DNA from 3 places in the Peribacillus sp. YIM B13472 genome. Region 1 is predicted to be linked to each of the others. Evidence: riboswitches for the same ligand, from Rfam matches in the RefSeq annotation. Region 1 holds a riboswitch; each other region holds the start of a gene.
The links. A riboswitch is a leader RNA that binds a small molecule or an ion and turns the genes downstream of it on or off. The one in region 1 is predicted to bind thiamine pyrophosphate.
Positions count from the first base shown of each region.

Region 2: another riboswitch for thiamine pyrophosphate. It lies ahead of tenA (thiaminase II); the one in region 1 lies ahead of ACFX4I_RS08855 (ABC transporter substrate-binding protein).
Region 3: another riboswitch for thiamine pyrophosphate. It lies ahead of tenA (thiaminase II); the one in region 1 lies ahead of ACFX4I_RS08855 (ABC transporter substrate-binding protein).

Region 1 covers NZ_JBHZPG010000008.1:83,082-88,513, reverse strand. The annotation lists gene rarD (EamA family transporter RarD) at 53-982, shown strand; gene ACFX4I_RS08865 (protein-glutamine gamma-glutamyltransferase) at 1,075-1,902, opposite strand; gene ACFX4I_RS08860 (hypothetical protein) at 1,959-2,135, shown strand; TPP riboswitch at 2,206-2,315, shown strand; gene ACFX4I_RS08855 (ABC transporter substrate-binding protein) at 2,469-3,455, shown strand; gene ACFX4I_RS08850 (thiamine-binding protein) at 3,467-3,751, shown strand; gene ACFX4I_RS08845 (ABC transporter permease) at 3,748-4,530, shown strand; gene ACFX4I_RS08840 (ABC transporter ATP-binding protein) at 4,514-5,257, shown strand; gene ACFX4I_RS08835 (TatD family hydrolase) at 5,273-5,432, shown strand, end outside.
Region 2 covers NZ_JBHZPG010000001.1:127,751-133,182, forward strand. The annotation lists gene ACFX4I_RS00625 (GDSL-type esterase/lipase family protein) at 1-606, opposite strand, end outside; gene ACFX4I_RS00630 (GNAT family N-acetyltransferase) at 824-1,330, shown strand; gene ACFX4I_RS00635 (aspartyl-phosphate phosphatase Spo0E family protein) at 1,386-1,583, opposite strand; gene ACFX4I_RS00640 (Fur-regulated basic protein FbpA) at 1,838-2,026, opposite strand; SAM riboswitch class I at 2,202-2,306, opposite strand; TPP riboswitch at 2,465-2,570, shown strand; gene tenA (thiaminase II) at 2,659-3,348, shown strand; gene thiW (energy coupling factor transporter S component ThiW) at 3,364-3,885, shown strand; gene thiD (bifunctional hydroxymethylpyrimidine kinase/phosphomethylpyrimidine kinase) at 3,854-4,654, shown strand; gene thiM (hydroxyethylthiazole kinase) at 4,656-5,432, shown strand, end outside.
Region 3 covers NZ_JBHZPG010000004.1:93,271-98,702, reverse strand. The annotation lists gene ACFX4I_RS04890 (2-keto-4-pentenoate hydratase) at 1-656, shown strand, start outside; gene ACFX4I_RS04885 (MFS transporter) at 682-2,043, shown strand; gene ACFX4I_RS04880 (hypothetical protein) at 2,117-2,284, opposite strand; TPP riboswitch at 2,539-2,667, shown strand; gene tenA (thiaminase II) at 2,801-3,484, shown strand; gene ACFX4I_RS04870 (ECF transporter S component) at 3,499-4,083, shown strand; gene ACFX4I_RS04865 (ABC transporter ATP-binding protein) at 4,096-5,432, shown strand, end outside.

The DNA of each region.
Region 1 (5,432 bases):
AAATTGTTAGATGGAATTAGATAAAGGAATGTAAATGGAAAGAAGGCTTGTTATGAAAGTGGATGAACAAAAAGAAGGGGCGATCTATGCAGCCCTTTCTTACATGATGTGGGGAGTCGTGCCGATTTACTGGAAGTTCCTTCAGGGAGTCGGTGCAACAGAAATTTTAGCTCAGAGGGTATTATGGTCTTTCGTGTTCATGCTGGTTTTATTGATGTTCATGAAAAAATGGCAAGCGTTTCTTGTTTATGTCAAAAACATAATGGGAAATCCCAAACTCTTTACGGCATTACTAACGGCCTCACTGCTTGTTACAGCTAATTGGGGAGTGTTCATCTGGGCCGTTAACTCAGGACGGATCCTCGACACGAGCCTTGGATATTATATCAATCCGCTAGTCAGTGTACTATTGGGAGTGATAGTCTTAAAAGAAAAATTGAGCAGGGCCCAAATCATTTCATTCCTGCTTGCAGGAATCGGAGTCTTGATCCTTGGCATTCATTTCGGCACGATCCCGTGGATCTCTCTTGTGTTGGCCATGACGTTCGGATTATACGGTCTGGCAAAAAAAATGATCAAGGCCGAATCCGCGATCGGGCTGACGCTCGAAACGATGATGGTAACGCCTCTTGCCCTGGGTTACCTGATATACTTGATGAACCAATCAGAAATGCAATTCTTTACAGAGGGAAGCACAAGCCTGCTGTTGGTGGGCGGCGGGATTGTCACGGCATTGCCTCTTTTATATTTTGCCAAAGGGGCGGAGAAGATCCCGTTATCGATGCTTGGCATTTTTCAGTATATCGCTCCGACCTTATCTTTATTGATCGGTGTATTCGTCTATCATGAAAGTTTTACTAAAGCACATCTTTTAGCCTTTTTGTTCATATGGTCAGCCTTGGCTGTTTATACATTATCCATAACGAAATGGGGTCAGGCAAGTGCCCGCAGGTTCAAAGGCAAAGGGAATATTGGTGCGTGAATAACAAAAAATGCTTGGGAGATTTCTCCCCAAGCATTTTTTTATGCCGGTATTTAATGAAACAGTTTTACGGCATAGGGGAAATGCCAGGGTCATGAAAGGAAAATATTCGAACCTATTTCAGAAACAATACAATTGGAAAGGCTGACAGGACTGTGATCGGGCTTTGCGCGGGGGATATTTAGTTGGAATTGACTATAGAAGGAACTATCCAGGAAAATGATATGAGTTGTCAGGAATGCTGATATGGTGGCGAACGGCTTTCTATTGCTATTTAATTCAGCGATGATTCCCTGTGAACTGGTAATCCCGATCCCGTGGCCATAAAAGAGGTTATTTCCTAATAATATGGCATTTTCACCTTGCCATTCAGGAGTTGCCTCGTCGTGATCAGGGTTTTTGAAGTAAACACAATCACCTGGTAAATAATCCCTTCCTTGGTGAATATCGAGAGCCATATTTTGTGGAGGGTGCCAGTCATATAAAACTAGTTTTGAAAAAAGGTTGTCGAAATTCCTAGGGCCGATTAAATCCAAAATGGCCTTTAAAAAAGTGACGACCATCGCTGTCCCGCATTCGAAAGCATAAAGCCTTCCATTTATGAAAATGTCAACGAGTGCAGCATGAGGGAGAATCCCTGGCTGAAGGGTAAAGGTACCACCCTTTGAAAGGCGCCAATATTGTTTATTGGATTCCGATTCCTCAAGTGTGGAAAATTCGGCATCACTTTTATCCAACGCAATAGCTGCCGCAATGACTCGGTTCCTCAGTTGTATCTCGAAATTAAACTCTCCAAAGTTCCGGTATTCAAAAACGGTAGAATCTTCCGCCAGCAATTGGATAATTTCAAGCGATTTAGCAGATGTTATTCCTGGTTGGATTTGACTGACATCTAACCATTTGTGATTAATCTTTATCATGATCATATCCACCTTTTGCTTATGAAATTAATGGTTTATAAAACCGGGAAACAAAAATGTCTACATGTAATGCTCATTATATGAATGCCAGCAAGGAATTGACTATTTGGAACAGGTCAGCCACCGTTGCAGCCGCGAATGATTGGAATGAAAAGAGGCAGAATTTTGTTGCTTTCATTCCAAAAGATGTTTTGCTAGATATCCTAGAGTGCAAGGAATACCTTTCCAATTAGCGAGAAGAAGCAAATTAGTATTCCTTTTTCACCATGAATTGATATAATGAGAGAGAAAAGTTCATATGTTCGAGAAATGTAGGGGGGCCAGTACTGCTGGCTGAGATTGCATCCTTTAGATGCTGACTCTTTGAACCTGATCTGGATGATGCCAGCGGAGGGAACATATTATTACTGATTTTTTGTTTTGTATGTTAACGCCCGAATTCATCTTCGGGCGTTTTTTGCTTTTTTTATCCAGTATTTGAATAGACCCTGGAGCCCCATTATGGTTCCGGCATATGGATCTTATATGATGTGTAGGAGGATAATGACTTGAATAAATTCTTACCAATGTTAACTTCGTTGTTCCTTTTGGCTGGATGCGGAGCAGGCGGAACTAATGAAAAAGAAGAAGCATCTAAAAATGAAGGAAATGAAAAATTAAAAAAGGTATCGGTCGTGCTCGATTGGACACCGAATACAAACCATACAGGATTGTATGTAGCCAAGGAAAAAGGTTATTTTAAAGAACAAGGTCTTGATGTGGAAATCATCATGCCAGGTGAAGCTGGAGCTGATAAGCTTGTCGCTTCGGGGAAATCTGAATTTGGCGTGAGTTACCAGGAGGGCGTAACGCAAGCCCGCGTGCAGGGCGTGCCGATTGTTTCGGTAGCTGCCGTCATCCAGCATAATACCTCGGGATTCGCTTCCCCTGAGGCAAAGAACATTAAAACTCCCAAGGATTTTGAAGGGAAAACGTATGGTGGCTGGGGGTCCCCGGTTGAAAAGGCCATTATTGATTCACTCATGAAAAAAGAAAATGCGGATGTAAATAAAGTGGATATAGTCAATACAGGAGACACGGATTTTTTCACTTCGGTTAAAAGGGATATAGATTTTGCCTGGATCTATTATGGATGGACAGGCATTGAGGCGGAGTTGCGAAATGAAAAGCTTAATATGGTTTACTTAACCGAATACTCTGATAAGCTTGATTACTATACGCCTGTTTTGACAACAAATGAAAAGATGATAAAAGAAGATCCCGAGACTGTTAAAGCATTCGTTCATGCAGCATCGAAAGGGTACCAGTTTGCGATTAAGAATCCTGACGATGCAGCAGACATGTTAATTAAGTCTGCACCGGATCTTGATGCAAAACTAGTGAAGAAAAGCCAGGAGTGGCTTGCAGACAAGTATCAGGATGATGCTCCGCGATGGGGTGAACAAAAGCTTGAAATTTGGAAGAATTACAGTGATTGGATGACTGAAAATAAGCTTCTTGAAGGTGATTTCGATCCTGAAAAGGCATTTACCAATGAATTTTTACCAAAATAGGAGGAAATACAATGGCCAACTCATTAATTAGTATACAGATTATTCCTAAAGGGGAAAATGTCATTCCTATGGTCGACGAAGCAATCAAGATCATTGAAGAATCAGGTGTCAAGTATGAGGTTCACCCGCTTGAAACGACAATGGAGGGTGAGCTTTCCGAACTTTTTGCCGTGATAGAAAAAATGAATGTAAGAATGATTGAAATAGGATCGCCGAATGTCATTTCCCAAGTGAAAATATTATATCAGCCAAGCGGGATTACGATGGATACGTTAACGGAGAAATATCGGGCATGATCAAAAGGGGAATTTGGAAGAAGGGGGCTCCCTTCTTTCTTTTATTATTGTTGCTGATAGTATGGGAGTCAGTGACAGTCTTATTGAAAGTCGAAGAATGGCTGCTTCCCGCTCCATCGTCCATTTTCATTGAAGGAATTGAGTCGTCCCGCAATCTTTACGGACACCTTATATCCACAACCGAGCTTGCGTTGTCGGGTTTTTTTATTGGTAGCTGCATCGGCTTATTGATCGCGGCAATTTTACACCTATTTCCCGGTGTGAAGGACGCGGTTTATCCTCTGCTCATACTATCACAAAATATACCCATCATTGTTTTGGCGCCGCTCTTGGTGATCTGGTTTGGCTTTGGCATGCTGCCTAAGTTAATAGTGATTTCGCTTGTATGTTTTTTTCCGGTTGCGGTTGCATCATTGGACGGTTTTCGCCAGACACCATACGAACTTAAGCATTATTTCAAGATGATGGGAGCGGGAAAAAATCAGTTATTTTGGAAGCTGGAACTTCCTCACTCGATTCCGTTCATTTTCTCCGGCCTGAAAATTTCTGCCACCTATAGTGTAATGGGTGCAGTTATTTCGGAATGGCTTGGGGCAAAATCGGGGATTGGTGTTTATATGACTCTCGCTTCCTCTGCGTTCAGGACAGATCGGGTGTTTGTTGCCATTTTCATCATCATGGGAATGAGCCTGATCTTTTTTGGAATCATCACCTTCCTGGAGAAATATTTAGTTTCTTGGAAGAGAAAGGAGGGTGAAAAGGATGAAGCTGGAAATTAAAGACGTCTCCTATTCTTTCGATGGTAAACAGAATATATTGGAGGATATGAATTTCCATGTGGATGATGGGGAATTTGTCACGATCCTTGGGCCATCGGGCAGCGGTAAAAGTACATTGTTCCACTTGATCGGCGGCATTTTGAAGCCGGATCATGGCATCATTTCACTGGATGGTAAAAAGATAAATGGCTTAAAGGGCCATATCAGCTATATGCCTCAGCAGCCTTCCCTTTTACCTTGGAGGACGGTATTGGAAAATGTTTTGCTTGGAAGTGAACTTGCTGGGATCAGAGATAAAGAAAAGGCAAAAGCCCTTTTGATGAAGGCCGGATTAGAAGAGTACGAGAAAGCATATCCGCATGAATTATCTGGAGGCATGAAGCAAAGGGCCGCATTCATCCGGAGTATCTTAAGTCAACAGGACTTGATGTGCCTGGACGAACCCTTTTCTGCCTTGGATGAACTGACAAGATTGCAAATGCAAAAATGGCTGTTGTCGGTTTGGGAAGAAAATCGGAGGTCGGTGCTATTTGTTACGCATAGCATAGATGAAGCGGTTTTCCTTTCAGATAGAATTTATGTGTTATCAGCAAAACCGGCTGCTGTCATTAAAGAAGTGGAAATTCCATTTCCAAGGCCAAGAAATGAAGAACAGCTTCTTAGTGATGAGTTTTTTCATTTGAAGAGAGACTTATATGCAGCACTGAAGCCAACTATTTCTACTTAAGGGAGGCGATTAAACTTGAGGATCATCGACAGTCATATCCATTTGGACCGGTATGATGTTGTTAAGCGGAAGCAGATTCTGACTGACATGGAAAAGGTTCATATGGAATCCTTGCTGACTGTATCCATGAATTTGGCTTCTTCTATTAAAAATTATCAGCTCTCACTGAAGGATT
Region 2 (5,432 bases), on a different contig from region 1:
TTTATCTTCAAAAAGATCATTTGTAGGAATGAATAACATCCTTTTATCTTTATCCGCTATTCCCTTTATTGACAGGTTATAATCGCGAATGTGCTTTTCAAGTTTTTGATTGCCTTTAATTGGGTTATATAGTCCTACTACCAGAATATCCGCTTTATCGTTTGCCTCTATCAATGTTGATGTAATCTTTTTCAGATGGCTGATATACTCCCGCTTACCCTCAATGATTTTTCTGTCACTTATTTTCTCCAAGTCCCCTCCGTTACTATTGATCAAGTCATTCGTTCCAATATAAACGATGAAAGTATCGGCTTCATCGAGTTTCGTTTTAATGCGGTAATCATCAAGCTGTTTCATCACCCCATCCGTCTCCTGGCCTTTTATACCGTAATTCCAAAAACTCACTTTTTGTTCCGATTGCGGATTATTCAATTCATCCTCAAGGCCTTCTATATATCCTTCCCCGTCCTTATCCCCTTTTCCATAGGTCAATGAATCTCCAAAAGCCATCACCCTTTGCACATCTTCCGACTCCGAGGCCTGAAGTTCATATGCAGCAAAACATATAACTAGTACTATAATCAATAAACCTGCCAATTTTTTCATTTGGTTCTCCTCTTGTCTCTTTATTAGAAGTATTTAATCTTTTACATACCCAAAAAATCTGCAGTCTTAACATAAAAAAATTGTCAGATAAAGATTAAAGAGTGTATGATAATATAAAACTTTCAATGGATTGGGTGTCATTCACCGTCCCTTAAACAAAAAACGGGATTACCCTTCATTCTGGAGATTGAATAAATGCTAGTTAGGAGTTTAAATCATGGAAGAGCACATAGAGTTTAGAGAGGCAGATCTTTCTGATCTACCCAGAATTGTTGAAATATATAATTCGACAATCGCTTCAAGAATGGTCACGGCAGATACGGAACCTGTATCCGTCCAATCGAGGGTTAAATGGTTTGAGGAACATCATTCAGAAAGTAGACCGCTATTTATCATTACTATAGAAGGGAAAACTGCTGGATGGATGAGCTTTCAATCCTTCTATGGCCGACCGGCCTATAATTCCACTGCCGAAATCAGCATTTATCTTGATGATTATTTCCGGGGAAAAGGAATCGGACAAATTTCGATTCAAAAGGCAATTGAATTGAGTCCAAAATTAGGTGTTAAGACTCTATTGGGTTTCATTTTCGCCCACAATACACCAAGCCTTAAGCTTTTTTCCAAATTCGGGTTTGAAGAATGGGCACATTTACCTCAAGTTGCCGAGTTGGATGGCATTGAGCGTGATTTGATCATTCTTGGTAAACGTGTCGATATTTAATATTATTCTTTAGAGCTATTGCCTTGAGCAGTAGCTTTTTCATATTAATCGAGGACTAATTTAAATACCTATATGCTTTCTGGAGGGGAAAATTTTCAGAATCTCTTTTACTTGTTAACGCATTTAATAGCGTATCCAATTCTTGACTGGCTTGAACAGTTAGCAGACTTGTTAAGCCGTAAATTGCTGCCAAGTTGATCATTTCTTTTCTCTTCTCTTCTACTTTTTCTATAGTTACCTTACGGCAAGGCATTATATAGTCACCTCCCATTTATTCAATATTTTTACACTTTCATCATAATGAAACTACTAGTAAAAATCAACTATTTTCCACAAATTAAATGTGTTATTTTAAAGATTAAATGTGACAAAATAACTATTTCATTCTAAAATTATGTATATTTTGTGTCATTTTCTATCAAACGCAAAAAAAGCATCCACTAGTGTAGACTGCGAATGCTTACATCATACCCTTATCCAAGAACCCAAAATATAGTCCATCGTTTACTATGTCATCCATTCAGAAGGTGACTCGGTATTTGGTCTATTTATAACAATCTTATATTCATCTTCAAGTACTTTTAATGGGGCATCATAAAGGTGCCTTTCATCAGAGGTTTTGTATACACCATTGGCCAATAACTCTTCAATAAGCTTTGCCTTCCTCTGTTCAATCCTCTTAAATAATTCTGCCATGTAAATGGCTCCTTTCCTAGTCATCCTAGAGCCTGCTATTAGTTAGCTAACTTTATCAACTTGTTTGATTTTCACCAAATTATATATACCTTTTCTATTATGTCACTAAACGTTATTTCCCAAAAATAAAAGCCCCTTCTAATTCAAGAAGAGGCTGACAGTGTCCGTACGGCTCTTCCTATCTTCCAAGCATATGCTTGTTGGATTTAGCACAGTTCCCAAAACGGGTCCGCTGCCGAGGTTTCTTTGGGCCAAGTCCCTCCACCTCTCTGGATAAGAAATCGATATATAAATGATGTAGAAATGATTTTATCCTAATAACCATCAAAAGTCAATTACCTGCTTCTCCCTTTTTTCCTGGACATAAAATGGTCCCTCTTTCAAATACGGGTTGCATTTTCTTGTCTTTCTGATATGATGTCAGTAATTACATACAATTCACACCACTAGGGGAGTCTTTTTTTAAGACTGAGATGGAATTAGTTCCGGACCCTTTGAACCTGAACCGGCTCATACCGGCGGAGGGAAGTGGATGATATCGTCCATTTACAGACTATATCCATCTACCCCGTTCCGTATTCAGGAACGGGGTTTTTCATTAACAAGGGATCCATTCTATAGGAGGATGAACAATGGAGAATACTAAATTAGAAACATTCAGTGATAGACTACATGCACGGTCAAAAGAGATTTGGAAAAGGAACCATTCACATCCCTTTGTCCAGGCAATTGGAAATGGTACGCTTCCTGAAAAGAAATTTGCCTATTACCTGAAGCAGGACTATATCTATCTTATGGATTATTCCAAGCTCTTTGCTTTAGGTGTCATCAAAGCTCATAACATCGAAACCATGGCAAAGTTTGCGAGTATTTTAAATGAAACCCTTCAAGTGGAAATGGATATTCATCGGCATTATGCTTCCGAATTCGGAATCAGTTCCAAGGAATTGGAAGATACAGAACCTACTCCAACCACTCTAGCCTATACAGGTTACATGCTAAATGCAGCTCAGCACGGGACTTTGGCAGACTTGATCGCCTGTCTCCTGCCCTGCGCTTGGGATTATTATGAAATCGGTTTGCTATTAAAAGAACAAAATGGAGCAGCATTGGAAAACAATCGCTACGCAGATTGGATAAGGTCCTATTCATCTCCTGAATTCGGGGAAGCACACAAATGGCTGATCGCTTTGTTGGAAGAATTGACGGAAGGCATGCCAGAAACGGAACTTCTTAGATTAGAAAAGCACTTTTTGGTTACTTCCCGATATGAATATTTATTCTGGGATATGGTTCAAAATGAGCAGGATTGGCCGCTGTAGGTCGTCGACATGATGATGAATCCTATCAAGAAACTGACGTTGACTGCCATGATCACGGCTATAACGACGCTGACCAGTTCATTTATTTTCATCCCAGCAGGATTTGCAAAGGTCTTTCCTATTCAGCATCTGGCAAATGTCCTGACGGCCGTTCTATTGGGGCCAGCTTATGCTGTGACACAAGCTTTTTTAGTTTCCATCATTAGAAACATGTCTGGTACCGGTTCAATTTTCGCCTTTCCCGGCAGCATGATCGGTGCACTTTTGGCTGCCATCCTTTATCGAAAAACACAAAGCTTAAAATTCGCCTGTTTAGGGGAAGTGATCGGTACCGGCATTCTCGGTTCCCTAGCCTGTTATCCACTTGCCATCCTCCTATTGGGAGAAAAAGCTGCTCTTTTTGGTTTTTTACCGGCTTTTATGCTCAGTTCATTCGCTGGTGCGATTTTAGCTTTCATATTACTAAAAATACTTCTAAAAAATAATTATATGAAGGGGTTTTTTTATGAAAACAGCATTAACCATCGCAGGCTCTGATTCAGGGGGCGGCGCTGGAATACAGGCGGATTTAAAAACATTTTCTGCACATGGTGTCTTTGGAATGTCTGCCATCACAGCCGTAACCGCACAAAATACAATGGAAGTCCGTTCAGTACAGCCAATTGAAACAGCTATCATATCAGATCAAATTGCAGCTATCTTTGAGGATATTCCTGTCGATGCAGTAAAAATAGGAATGCTTGGATCAAAGGAAATCGTGGAAACAGTCGCTGCGTCCCTTAAAACCTTCATGCCTGCCATCGTTATCCTTGACCCTGTCATGATTTCCAAAAGTGGCCACCATTTGCTCGACGAAAAGGCTGTCTCTGCCTTAAAAATGGATTTGCTTCCGCTTGCAACACTTGTAACCCCAAATGTACCGGAAGGGGAAGTACTTACTGGCTTGTCGATTCGAACGGAACAAGATTTCTACAAGGCATGCATTTCAATACAAGAAATGGGTCCAAAAGCCGTTTTACTTAAAGGAGGCCATGCAGCAGGAAATCCAAATGATCTTTTTTATGATGGGACTGACTTCCAATGGATCGAGGGAGAGCGCATTCATACAAAAAACACTCATGGCACGGGCTGTACCCTATCATCCGCCATTACATCAAACCTGGCAAATGGGCTGCCATTGCAAGAGTCGATCGAACTGGCCAAGACCTATATTTCTGAAGCGATACGCAATAGCTTTTCAATCGGTAAAGGTCATGGACCTGTCCATCATTTTCATTCATTTTCAAAAAAGAACGGAGTGAATTAATATGAAGGTTTCTGCAGCCGATTTATTCGTGAAGGTAAAAGAAAGAAAACCACTCATTCACCAAATCACCAACTTTGTTACGGTCAACGACTGTGCAAATGCCACCCTTGCCATCGGTGGTTCACCAGTAATGACATCGAGCCCAAGAGAAGTGGCGGATATGGTCAAATTAGCAGATGCATTGGTCCTGAATTTCGGTACCATCGATGATAAAGCCTTGGAAGCAATGGAGATTGCCGGTAAGACGGCAAATACCCTGGATATCCCGGTCATTTTGGACCCGGTGGGAGTTGGCGCCACCCCCTATCGTACAGAGCAGGCCAAAGAGCTCCTTAGTAAGGTTACTTTCCAAATCATTCGCGGGAATGCGAGTGAGATCCTTTCATTGATGGGTGGGGATACCGTTACACGCGGGGTGGATTCGGGGGAACTAGCGATTAGCAATGCAGAGCTGGCTGCACAAGCAGCAAATAAATGGAATAGTATCGTCGTGGTCAGCGGAGCTAAGGATGCGGTCAGCGATGGAAAATATACATCCATCATCGACAATGGGAACCTCCTTTTAACTAATGTTACAGGTACCGGTTGCATGTCCACCGCTCTTATCGGCACTTTTTCAGGAGTCACCGACGATTTCTATTCTGCGGCCATTGCCGGTATCTCAACCATGAGCATATCAGGGGAACTAGCTGCTGCAAACCTTCAAAAAGATGAAGGAACAGGAACCTTTCGTGTGCGATTAATCGATGCAATATCAAGAATGGATAAGGAAATCTGG
Region 3 (5,432 bases), on a different contig from region 1:
AGTTGAGCATAAATGAGACGATCACTGGTGATAACAGATTCATCGGGTGGAAGATGGGCTTGACGAGCAAAGCCAAACAACAGCAAGTAGGGGTGGAGGAAGCAATCTATGGCAGGTTGACATCTGCAATGGAACTAACTAAACCAGAATTAAAAATTAGGGAACTCATTCATCCGAGAGTGGAACCTGAATTTGCTTTTTTGTTCAAGGACGAACTGAAAGGTGCAAATATAACGGCGAAAGATGTCTGGCCGGCTGTAGAATGTGTATTTCTTGCACTAGAAGTTATTGACAGCCGTTATAAAAATTTTTCTTTTACACTTACCGATGTAGTAGCGGATAACGCATCCTCAGCCAAAATCCTGCTTAGCAATCAAGCTTATTCTCCGTACCACACGGACTGGGCTCAAGCAGAAGTTACCCTTTATCAAAATGGTGAAATGCAAAAGAGGGGTCTTGGAGAAGCTGTACTCGATCATCCAATTCACTCGATTGTGGAACTTGTCAAAATGATAAGCCGTGAAGGACTGTCCATTCAGGCTGGAATGATTGTATTGGCAGGCGGAATTACAGATGCCGTTTCCATACAGGCAAACGATGAAATTATAGCAGATTACGGTGAACTAGGGAAACTGACATTACATGTTATATCTTGAAATATGGCAAAGGGGAGGGGATTAATTGCGTGAAGTTAATGCTTCGGAAGTGGTAGGTAATAGTAGATTTGGCCGTTTTCATTTAATGGTCTTTATGTGGTGTTTGTTCGCAATTACCTTCGATGGATTTGATATAGCCATGTACGGAGTTGGTTTACCTTTGATGATGGAGGAATGGAACTTGACGCCCGTCGAAGCTGGCGGAATAGCAAGTTATTCATTGTTCGGAATGATGGTGGGAGCCCTCATTTTTGCACCCCTTGCGGATAAACTAGGAAGAAAAAAAGTGCTTGCCATTTGTATATGTTTATTCAGTGTTTTTACATTACTTTCAAGTTTTGCCCTGAATCCTGCCTTTTTCTCGGTTATGCGATTTATAGCAGCCTTGGGAATGGGAGGATTAATGCCAAATGTCATCTCCTTAATGGCGGAATACTCACCCAAAAAGAATAAGGTGCTCATTGTAACCACTATGTACTGTGGTTATTCTGTCGGAAGCATACTTGCTTCTTTAATTGGAATGTATGTGATGGAACAAATGAGTTGGAGGGTTTTATATTGGATAGGGGCTCTTCCCTTACTGGCACTGCCATTCTTCATGAAGCAATTTCCTGAATCGCTTTCCTATTATGTTATTCGAAAACAAGGAGCAAAGCTTGCTGGAATTCTGAATCGCATTGACCCAGACGGCGACTATAAAGAGTCGGACGATTATGAGTTTGCCAAAGTCCAAGAAAGGGCAAAGGGCTTTCCAGTCAAGAAACTCTTTGAAAATAAGCGTACTCTTAGCACATTTGCTTTTTGGGTAGCTGCCTTTAATTGTTTACTTATGGTATACGGACTCAATACATGGTTACCCAAAATCATGCAGCAGTCCGGATACGGCCTTTCATCCAGTTTATCTTTCAATCTTATATCGGGAATAGGACAAATTGGCGGATCGATAATTGGAGGGTACTTAGTTGGGAAAATAGGCCATAGAAGAGTACTTGTATCCCTCTGTGCCATAGGTACGGTCTGTTTTGTCATATTAGGATTGACCTCAAATGCAGTAGCATTATATGTTCTGATCGCTTTTGGAGGTGCCTGTACAGTTGGCACGATGAATTTGGCCAATACGTATATTTCCGAGTATTATCCGCGTGAGATAAGGACCACCGGGATAGGTTGGGCCTTGGCTTTTGGTAGAATTGGAGCGATTGTTGCCCCTACATTAATAGGATTATTGCTGGCTGCAAACTATTCGCCACAAAATGCATTTATGGCCTTCACAGTCCCGAGCATAATGGCTGCCCTGGCGTTACTCGTTGTGAAAGAAAGGTATGGCAGCTATGATAAACCGCAGATCGAGGACAATATAAAACTAAAAGCAACATCGAATGTATAATATTGTTCTTTAGTAGATGACCTAAATGTCAGCGGACAGTCATGCAACTGTTCCCTGACATTTAGGTTATTTTTTAGAAAATAAAAGAATTCACGAGTAAATCGGCCAAACTCACGAGTAAATCGGGTGAATTCACGAGTAAATCGGCCAAACTCACGAGTAAATCGGGTGAATTCACGAGTAAAACCGCCAAACTCACGAGTAAACCAGTTGAACTCACGAGTAAACCAGTTGAATTCACGAGTAAAATCTTAACTCGCCTTTTACATTGCCAGTGCTGCTGCCTATTTCGTTTCGGAAGATGCAGGGTATATTACGGGGCAAACTCTTTCCGTAAATGGTGGATTAACAATGGTTTAATCAATCAAGTTAGGTGGTTATGCAAGATTGAAAGGCTAGTAAATTTAAAGCATTAGATTGAAAACTTTTTCTAATACGTTTGACAATTGGATTTATCGTGTTAATATAAAGGCAAATGAAAATTAAATATACAATTTGTACCACTAGGGGTGCTTTATAGGTAAAAGTTGATTTTACCGCAGAAGCTGAGATTAAAGTATGACTTTAAGACCCTTAGAACCTGATCTGGTTTATACCAGCGTAGGGAAGTGGGGTCTGGAACAATACGTTTCTGTATTTTTCAAGTACAACCACTTTCTTTACGTTTAAGAAAGTGGTTTTTTGTTTGCAAAAAAAGGGGGATAAAAGGTTTTTTTTCGTAACATTTCTTGAAAAATATTATTTGGAGGTAATGGACATGAAGTTTTCAGAGGAAATTCGTCAGGAAGCTGATCATATTTGGGAAGCTAGTTTTAATCACCCGTTTGTTGCAGGAATAGGAGATGGCACATTGCCATTGGAGTGTTTCCGCTTTTATGTCATGCAAGATGCCTATTATTTATCCCATTTTGCCAGGGTTCAAGCTTTAGGGGCAGTCAAAGCTACAGATTTACATACAACAAGCAGGCTTGCCGGCCATGCACAAGGAACATATGAAGCGGAGTTGAAGCTTCATGAGAATTTTTCTGAGAGATTAGGCATCACAAAAGAAGAACGGGATAATTTCAAACCTGCCCCGACTGCTTATGCTTATACTTCCCACATGTATCGTGCGGCTTATTCGGGACATTTAGGGGATGTTATTGCAGCTATCTTGCCGTGTTACTGGCTGTATTATGAAATAGGTGAAAGACTGCAAGGGTGCATTCCGGAAGAGCCGATTTATCAAGAATGGATAGCGGCTTACGGAGGGGAGTGGTTCCGTACTTTGGTGGAAGAACAAATTGCCAGGCTTGATGAAATTGCTGAAAAAGTGACAGACGAAGATAAGGAAAGAATGAAAGAGCATTTTATCCTCAGCAGCCAATATGAATACTCATTTTGGGAAATGGCTTATCGTTTAGAGACATGGCCTGTGCATAAGGAAACACTAGAAGTATAAAGGGGAATGAAACAATGAAAAAAGGATTGAAATTAACGGACATATTGGTCACGATCGTAATTGCGGTAGCATTTGGAATCGTTTATATCCTTTGGGGTTCGATTTATTATTCAGTTAAACCATTAGGGTTACATCTGGATCAACTTATTTATGGAATGTGGTTTATAGCTGGCCCCGTCGCCTTTTTAATTTTACGGAAACCGGGTGTGGCACTTTTGGCGGAGATAGCTGCAGCTTCCGGGGAGTTCTTTCTTGGTTCACCATGGGGGCTGACCGTACTGTTATATGGGGTGGTACAAGGTTTGTTCGCGGAACTGGTGTTCATGGCGTTCAAATATAAAAAATTCAATATGCCGGTGGCCGTTTTAGCTGCGATAGCTTCCTGCCTGGCATCAGTTATCATGGATTTTGCATACGGGGAAATAGGTGCGCTTTCAACTTGGAATCTATCGTTATTCATGATAGCGAGGTTTGTGGGTTCCATATTCTTTGCAGGAGTGACTGCCTATTATCTAGTTAAAGTCCTGGAAGCAACAGGAGTAACTAATCTTGTGCGTCCGGTTTCAAATAAAGATTATGCAGAACTGGATCAAAAGTAGAGGTTGAGGGCCATGGAACCAATCGTTTCTGTTGAAAAGTTAAGAATGAAATTTCCCGGTGATGAATCTTTGATATTCAAGGACCTATCATTATCGTTCGATCAAGGAGAAAAAGTGCTATTGTTGGGACCATCAGGATGTGGTAAGTCGACTCTTTTACAAGTGTTAAGTGGATTGATTCCGAATTCCATCGAAGTACCGATGAAAACGGAGAAATTGAAATGCCCTTCTTCGTGGGGGTATGTTTTTCAAGACCCTGATAGTCAGTTTTGCATGCCATTTGCCGATGAGGAAATTGCCTTCGTCCTTGAGAATCTTTCCGTCCCTAAAGAAGAAATGAAAGAGAAGATTCAAAATCATTTCCGTAAAGTAGGATTGAACCTGGGCCATACAAGTATTGAAACATTATCAGGCGGGATGAAACAACGTCTGGCAATCGCTTCAGTATTGGCCCTTGAACCAGAAGTGATATTTTTAGATGAACCAACCGCCATGCTTGATCCGGAAGGAACGAAAGAAATCTGGGAATTGTTGAAGGAAGTCGGACGAGACAAAACGGTTATTATCGTCGAGCATAAAATTGACCATGTTTTAGAATTCATCGAAAGAATCGTGCTTTTTAACGATGATGGTCAAATCATAGCTGATGGTCCAAGAGACACCATTCTTTCACTATATAAAAATGAAATGAAAGAACATGGAATTTGGTTCCCAGGTGTTTGGGATGAATATATACAGCAGTATGCACCGATTCGGGAACACCCATTTACAGATGATTCACCCCTTATGGATGTGCAAGGATTTCGCGGTTTTCGGAATAAAGAGGAGAAAATCATGATTGAAGAGCTGAAGGTCCATTCAGGTGAATGGATTGTAATCAGGGGTGAAAATGGCGCGGGGAAGAGTACTCTTTTGCATGCACTGATGCAGTTCATAAAAACGAATGGTAAGTATGAATTATTGGGAACACCGATTAAAAAGGTGAAAAATCCAACGGATCATATGACGTTTGTCTTTCAAAATCCTGAGTTTCAGTTCGTTGCAAATACTGTATATGAAGAGATTGCCTATTCATTGCGAATTGATAAAAGGCCGCAACAAGAAATAGATGAGAGAGTCCGCTCCTTGCTTAAAGTGTTCCGCCTGGAGGCACATCGGGATAAACATCCGTTTCAATTATCAATGGGTCAAAAGCGTCGCTTAAGCGTAGCCGCCTCAATCGTAATAGACAAAAAAATCATTCTCCTGGATGAGCCAACCTTTGGCCAAGATTCGAAAAATACCTTTGCATTACTGGAAAGGTTTGAGGAATATCGAAGACGCGGAATAACAGTGATCATGGTAACTCA